DNA from 2 places in the Blastomonas sp. 34TW genome. Region 2 is predicted to be linked to the other one. Evidence: predicted binding sites of a transcription regulator. Region 2 holds the regulator's gene; the other holds the start of a gene.

Region 1 (3,408 bases), on a different contig from region 2:
GCGCTCGACAGGCCTGAGCCGACGCGCTTCAAATGCTCGGCGGAAACGGCGAGCCGGTCGTAGAGCTCCTTGCCGAGCTGGCCGATCTGCCGTGCCTCCTGCGCCAGGCCTTCCTGCCGCCAGACGCTGGCGACGGTGCGCGCGATGGCGACCAGATTGGTCGGTGTGGCCAGCAGCACCCTCTTTTCAAAGGCATAGTCCCAGAGCTTGGCGTCATGCTCCAACGCGGCCGAAAGGAAATGCTCGCCGGGTACGAACATGATGACGTAATCCGGCGCGTCGGCGAACTGGTCCCAATAGGCCTTGCGCGACAGGCCATCGATATGCGCCTTCATCGAGGCGCAATGCGCGGTCAGCGCGATGCGACGCGCATCGTCGTCATCCGCCCCGAAAGCGTCCTGATAGGCGTTCAGCGACACCTTGGCGTCGATCACCAGCGACCGACCGCCGGGCACCTTGACCACCGCATCGGGGCGGAGCCGACCATCCTCGGTATCGACGCTCAGCTCCATCAGGAAATCGGTGCGTTCGGCTAGGCCGCAGCTTTCGAGCACGTTGCGCAGCTGCTGCTCGCCCCAGCGCCCGCGCGCCTTGGGGGCGTTACGCAAGCTGTTGACCAGCCGCGCCGCTTCGGTCTGCACCCGCTCCTGCCCGGCGCGCATCTGCTCGATCAGGCCGGTGAGGTTGCCATAGGCCTCGCTGCGCGTCGCCTCGATCTTCTGGACCTGATCCTCATAGCTTTTCAGCCGCTCGCCCACCGGCGCGAGCAGCGCGCGGATCTTTTCCTCGTTTTTCTCTTCCGACTGGGCAAAGCGCTCGTTCGCGCGGCGCAGGAACGCCTCCTGTGCCTCGCCCAGCAGCTTGTTGCCGACCTCGCCGAATTGCTGTGCGAGCTGCTCACGCGCCTCGACCAGCAGCCGAACCTGCTTGTCGTGATTGGCGGCATCGGCCTTGAGCGCCGACAGCTCGGTCGCTGCCGCCTCATATTGCGCGCGGGCCGTGTCGAGCCGCTGGGCAAGATCATCCGCCTGGCGCGCGCGTTCGCTCGCCGCGGCAAGCTGGCCCTGAAGCGCCGCGCCCTGCTGGCGCGCTTCGTCGAGTTTCAGCGCGAACTCATCCGCGAGCTTCGCACGCTCGCTAGCGCCTGCAAGATCGCGGATCGCGGCGTTGAACTGCTCCTGCAGCGCCTTGAGCTGCCCCTGCGCCTCATCACGCTCCTTGCGCGCATCGGCAACCGGCTTGCCGCCGAAGAACCAGCCGATGCCAAGCCCTGCGATCAACGAAATGACGATAAGAATGGCGACCATCGGGTCCATGACAAGCTTCCGCGCAGAGGAGTGGAACGAAAGGCGAACCTAGAGCGCGGTGCGGTGATTGGCAATGGGGCAATGCCGCAGGATTGGGGAGAGGTGCTTGTCCGCCCCCGTCATTCCCGCGCACGCGGGAATCCCGCTGCTTTGGCAATGGCGAAGGAGTAGCGGGACCCCCGCCTTCGCGGGGGTGACGGCTTTCAGCAATTAAGGGTCAATGCAGCGGTCACGCCGCCTTGCGCATCTTCTCGAGCTTTTTCAGCACCATCTGGCGCTTGAGGCGCGACAGGTGGTCGATGAACAGGATGCCCTCGAGATGGTCCATCTCGTGCTGCAGACAGGTCGCCATCAGCCCGTCCATCGCTTCTTCGTGCACCTTGCCGTCGAGATCCTGCCAGCGCGCGCGGATGCTCGCGGGGCGCTCGACTTCGGCATATTGGTCGGGGACCGAAAGGCAGCCCTCGTTGTAGAGCGAGTATTCGGCGGACGGGTCGAGGATTTCGGGATTGATGAAGACGCGCGGCGCCTTGATCGGCTTGCCTTCCTCGTCTTCCTGCTCCTGCAGGTCGATCACCAGCACCCGCTTGGGCACGCCGACCTGGATCGCAGCGAGGCCGATGCCGGGCGCGTCGTACATGGTCTCGAACATGTCGGCGACCAGGGTGCGCAGGTCTTCGTCGAACGTCTCGACAGGGGTGGAGACGGTCTTCAACCGCGGATCGGGCACTTCAAGGATGGGACGGATAGCCATGCCGTCCAGATATGACCGCAAGGCCGCCCGGTCAAGCGGTGGCCGCGGACGCTATCAGGCGCGACCGAAGCTGCGCGGCGCCGACAGGCCGCCGGCAGGGGCGAGCGCGCGTCGGCCAAAGCCGCGTCGCTCGACCAGCGGGTTGGCTTCCTTTTCGAGCAGCGTGAGCGAGCCGAGGAACATCTCGCGCAACGACACCACGTCTTCGAGCAGTTCGTCAGGCTCGACATGCGTCTCGACGCAATGCCGCGCGACCATCTCGATCTTCTCGGACAGCAGGCCAAGGCGCTCGGCACCGAACTGATGCGCTTCGCTCTTCAGCGTGTGCGCGGGCAGCACCAGCCGGGCCGCGTTGCGTTCACGCATCGCAGCTTCGATCGCGTCGACCGACTTGACGCCGTCCTCGCGAAAATAGCCCAGAATGCGCACGAAATCGTTGCCCATAGTCGCCCGTGCATCGGCATAGGTCGACCAGTTGACCAGCGGCGCTTCCTCGTAAGACATGATGCTTTCTCCCGGCATGTCCAAGCACTGACACCGGAAACTACATCGCTAATGGTAAATGAAGTCTTGCGCAAAGCTAGTCATAGATCATTTTAAGACAAAAATGTCGACGACTGCCCTACCTTCAATAATTGCCCCCAAATCAGTTGTTTGAAAAGGGGTTTTTGGGCGCGCGATAGGTCAGGCGAACGGGTACCGCGCCGAATCCAAGCTCGCGACGCAGGCCGTTGACCAGGTAGCGCGAATAGCTTTCGGGCAGCTCATCCACGCGCGTCCCGAAGATGACGAAGCCCGGCGGGCGCACCTTGGCCTGAGTGATATAGCGCAGCTTGATTCGCTTGCCGCCCGGCGCCGGTGGCGGATTGGTCTCCACCGCCATCTCGAACCAGCGGTTGAGCTGACCGGTCGAAACACGCCGCGACCAGGCGGTGCGGGTTTCGAACGCGACCTTGATCAGCGTGTCGATACCCTTGCCGGTCACGCCCGAAATGGTGAGCACCGGCACGCCCTTGAGCTGTGCGAGACCTTCATCGAGCGCGGCCTTGATGCCGTTGAACAGGCTCGAGGCATCCTGCGCCACGTCCCATTTGTTGATCGCGATGACCAGCGCGCGGCCTTCCTTGATCACATGGTCGGCGATCTTGAGCTCCTGCAGCTCCAGCCCGCGCGTCGCATCGAGCAGCAGCACCACGACCTCGGCATAGTCGATCGCGCGGCGCGCATCGGCAACCGAGAGCTTTTCCAGCTTGTCGGTGACCTTGGCCTTCTTGCGCATGCCGGCGGTATCGATCAGCCGCACCTTGCGGGGCGGCGCGCCATCGGCGGGGTTCCAGGTCCAGTCGA
Region 2 (3,408 bases):
TCCGCGCGGGCGATGTCAAGAAGGGCGACGTGCTGGGCACGGCGCGCATCGCGGGCATCATGGCCGCCAAGCAGACCAGCAACCTGATACCGCTCTGTCACCCGCTGCCGATCTCCAGCGTCTCGGTCGATTTCGAGTATCTCGAGACCGGCGTGCGCGTCGAAACCCGCGTGCGCACCAACGGCAAGACCGGCGTCGAGATGGAAGCGCTGACCGCCGCGAACATAGCCCTGCTCACGATCTATGACATGGCCAAGGCGCTCGATAAGGCCATGGTCATCGGCCCGGTGCGGCTGCTCGCCAAGAGCGGCGGCAAGTCGGGCGACTGGACCGCCGACTGATGGCGGGCGGGCTTATCCCGCTCGACGAGGCGCGCGACCGCCTGCTCGCGCTTGCTGCGCCCCGCCCCGCGATCAGCCTTCCGCTCGATCAGGTCACCGGCCTCACCCTGGCCGAGCCGCTGGTGTCGCAGCGCAACCAGCCCGCCGCCGATCTGTCAGCGATGGACGGCTATGCGGTGCGCAGCGCCGACCTGCCCGGCCCATGGCGCGTCATCGGCGAGAGCGCGGCGGGACGGCCCTTCGCGGGCGTACTTGCGCCGGGACAGGCCGCGCGCATTTCGACGGGCGCGATGATCCCCGATGGCGCAGATTGCGTCGTGGTGCAGGAAGACGTCGCGCGCGAGGGTGACCGGCTGACGCTCACCGGCGATGGCCCCGCAGCTCCCGGCGCGCATATCCGCCGCGCAGGGCATGATTTCGCAGACGGGACGCAACTCGCTGATGCGGGTGCGATCATCGACGCGCGGCTGATCGCGCTTGCCGCGATGGCAGGGCACGGCGCGCTCGCCGTCCACCGCCGCCCGCGCATCGCGATCCTCAGCACCGGCGACGAGCTTGTCCCACCCGGAAACCCGCTGCCCTCGCCCGCGCATATCCCGGCGAGCAACGGCGTGATGCTGGCAGCGATGCTGTCTTCCCTACCCTGCGATCTGATCGTCCCGCCGCTGCTGCCCGATGACCGCGCCACCATCGCCGCGGCGCTGCTCGAGCACAGCCAGGCCGATATCATCGTCACCACCGGCGGCGCATCGGTCGGCGATCACGACCTCATCCAGCCCGCATTGCTCGACAGCGGCGGAACTGTCGATTTCTGGCGGATCGCGATGCGACCAGGCAAACCGGTGATGGTCGGACGTCTGGGCGATGCGATCGTGCTCGGCCTGCCGGGCAATCCGGTCTCGGCCTATGTCACTGCGACGTTGCTGCTGCTGCCGCTGGTGCGCAAGCTTTTGGGTTATCAACAGCTTGTCCCTGCCACCTCCCAGGCGATCGCAGGCGAACCCTTCCCGGCGAACGGCCCGCGCCAGGATTTCGTGCGTGCGCGCTTCCACGATGGCGCGCTCATCCGGCTGAGCAATCAGGACAGCGGAGCGCTATCGGCGCTGCTTCAGGCGGATGCGCTGGTGGTCCGGCCAATCGATGCGCCCGAGGCCAAAATCGGCGATCCGATCGATTATATCGCGCTTCGCCACGGGACTTGACACAAGCTCTTGACCTGACCGTCTTTGTTTCGTAATTGTTCCGTATTCGTTCGAACGCAGGTTCGGCGCAGAAAAGGAACATCGGCGATGCTGACCCGCAAGCAACATGACCTGATCCGCTTCATCCAGGAACGGCTGGAGGCCGATGGCGTCTCGCCTTCGTTCGAGGAAATGAAGGAAGCGCTCGATCTCAAGTCCAAGTCGGGCGTGCACCGGCTGGTCAGCGCGCTCGAGGAACGCGGCTTCATTCGCCGTCTTCCCAACCGGGCGCGCGCACTCGAAATCCTGAAGCTGCCAGAGGCGAGCGTGAAGCCGCGCGAGAAGGAGCTCGCCGCTGCTGCCGCCGCGCGCGCCGATGCCGCGCGGAGCAATGTCGTCAGCATGGACGCGGTGCGCAAGGCGGTGTTGCCGGAGCCTGCGAACAGCAATGTGCTCGAAATTCCGCTGCACGGCCGCATCGCCGCCGGTGCGCCGATCGAGGCGTTCGAGGGCACCGAGATCCTGCCTGTTCCCGCCGCCCTGCTCGGCGCGGGCGAGCATTATGCGCTCGAAGTGTCTGGGGACTCGATGGTCGAGGCGGGCATTCTCGATGGCGACTTTGCGTTGATCAAGCGCACCGAAACCGCGCGCGACGGCGAGATCGTGGTCGCGCTGGTGCGCGGCGAGGAGGCGACGCTCAAATATCTGCGCCGCGAGAACGGCCGCATCCGGCTCGATCCCGCCAATGCGTCCTACGCGCCGCAATATTACGCGCCGCACGAGGTGCAGGTGCAGGGCAAGCTGGCCGGCCTGTTGCGCCGCTATCACTGATGCCGATCAAGCGGGCCTGGCGATCGCCGGGTCCGCGTCGGAATGGGCGGGCCGCTCCCCTCGAAGCGGCTCAGGTGCGGGTGAGCCCCATATCCTCGAGCAGCCGCCCCATATGCTGCTTGAACGGGAAGAAGCCCTTGCGCGCGTGCGGCCAGAAGGTGTCGTCCCATGCCCGGCGCACCTGGACGAGTTCGATCCCTTCGCCCGCCAGCGCCTTGGCGATTTCCGTCAGCCGCGTCGCGACCGGGCCGACCGGGGCATAAGGCGTCACCACCCGGTTGACGCCCGCCTCACGCGACGCCTGCACGATCGCCTCGGCATTCAGGGCATCTATCCGCTTCACCGGTGCCCTGCCGGTTTCGCCAAGCGACGCAGCCATGTCGTGCGCAGCATCCGCAACGAAGCCGCGCGCCTTTTCACCCCAAAGCAACGCCGGATCGGCAGCGATGCAGGTGCCGCAGATATCAACCTCGCGGAGCACCGCATCATCCGGGTGCATGTCCTCGCTGGTGATCAGCAGCAGCGCCGGCGCCCCCCTGGCCGATCCTGCCGCAGGCAAGGGCGCTGCGGCAGGTACCGGTGCTTCGGTCAGCGGCTCGGCGATTTCCGCCAGGCCCTTCGGCGCAAACCGCCCCCCGGTATAGCGCGCGATATTGTCGGCCGTGGCGAGATAGGTCTTGCCCGCCGTCTGCAAGCCCGCGACCCAGCGCCAGGACAGGGTATTGCTCGCCGCATCGGCATCGATCAGATGGCGCAGGAAGAAACCCGCGCCCAGCGTCCAGGGCAGCCGCAGCGTGAAGATCCAGATCGAGGCGAACCACATGCGTGCGTGGTTGTGCAGATACCCCGTCTCGACCAGCTCGCGCGCCCAGTCATCGAAGCCCTCGATGCCGGTGCGGCCCGCTTCCGCCTGTTCCAGCGCGCGGACATTGCGCAGCCGCTCGTGCTGCTCGTCGCGCTCGACGAGGAAGCGCTCCCAGATGCCGGGCCGCATCTCGAGCCAGCCCTTCCAATAGGTGCGCCACAGCACCTCCTGCACATATTTCTCCGCCGCC

The links. The regulator LexA, encoded in region 2, represses DNA repair genes until DNA is damaged. The targets are predictions, from matches to a motif close to GTTCCNCNCTTGTTCT.
Region 1: the regulator LexA is predicted to act here: its motif matches at 1,340-1,355, upstream of OPU69_RS10825 (DNA recombination protein RmuC).

Annotation. Positions count from the first base shown of each region.
Region 1 covers NZ_JAPFGW010000007.1:133,295-136,702, forward strand. Annotated here, with positions in the region: gene OPU69_RS10825 (DNA recombination protein RmuC) at 1-1,316, opposite strand, end outside; gene def (peptide deformylase) at 1,537-2,061, opposite strand; gene OPU69_RS10835 (Hpt domain-containing protein) at 2,116-2,565, opposite strand; gene der (ribosome biogenesis GTPase Der) at 2,708-3,408, opposite strand, start outside.
Region 2 covers NZ_JAPFGW010000016.1:10,580-13,987, forward strand. Annotated here, with positions in the region: gene moaC (cyclic pyranopterin monophosphate synthase MoaC) at 1-341, shown strand, start outside; gene OPU69_RS17345 (molybdopterin molybdotransferase MoeA) at 341-1,543, shown strand; gene lexA (transcriptional repressor LexA) at 1,631-2,353, shown strand; gene OPU69_RS17355 (FAD-binding domain-containing protein) at 2,424-3,408, opposite strand, start outside.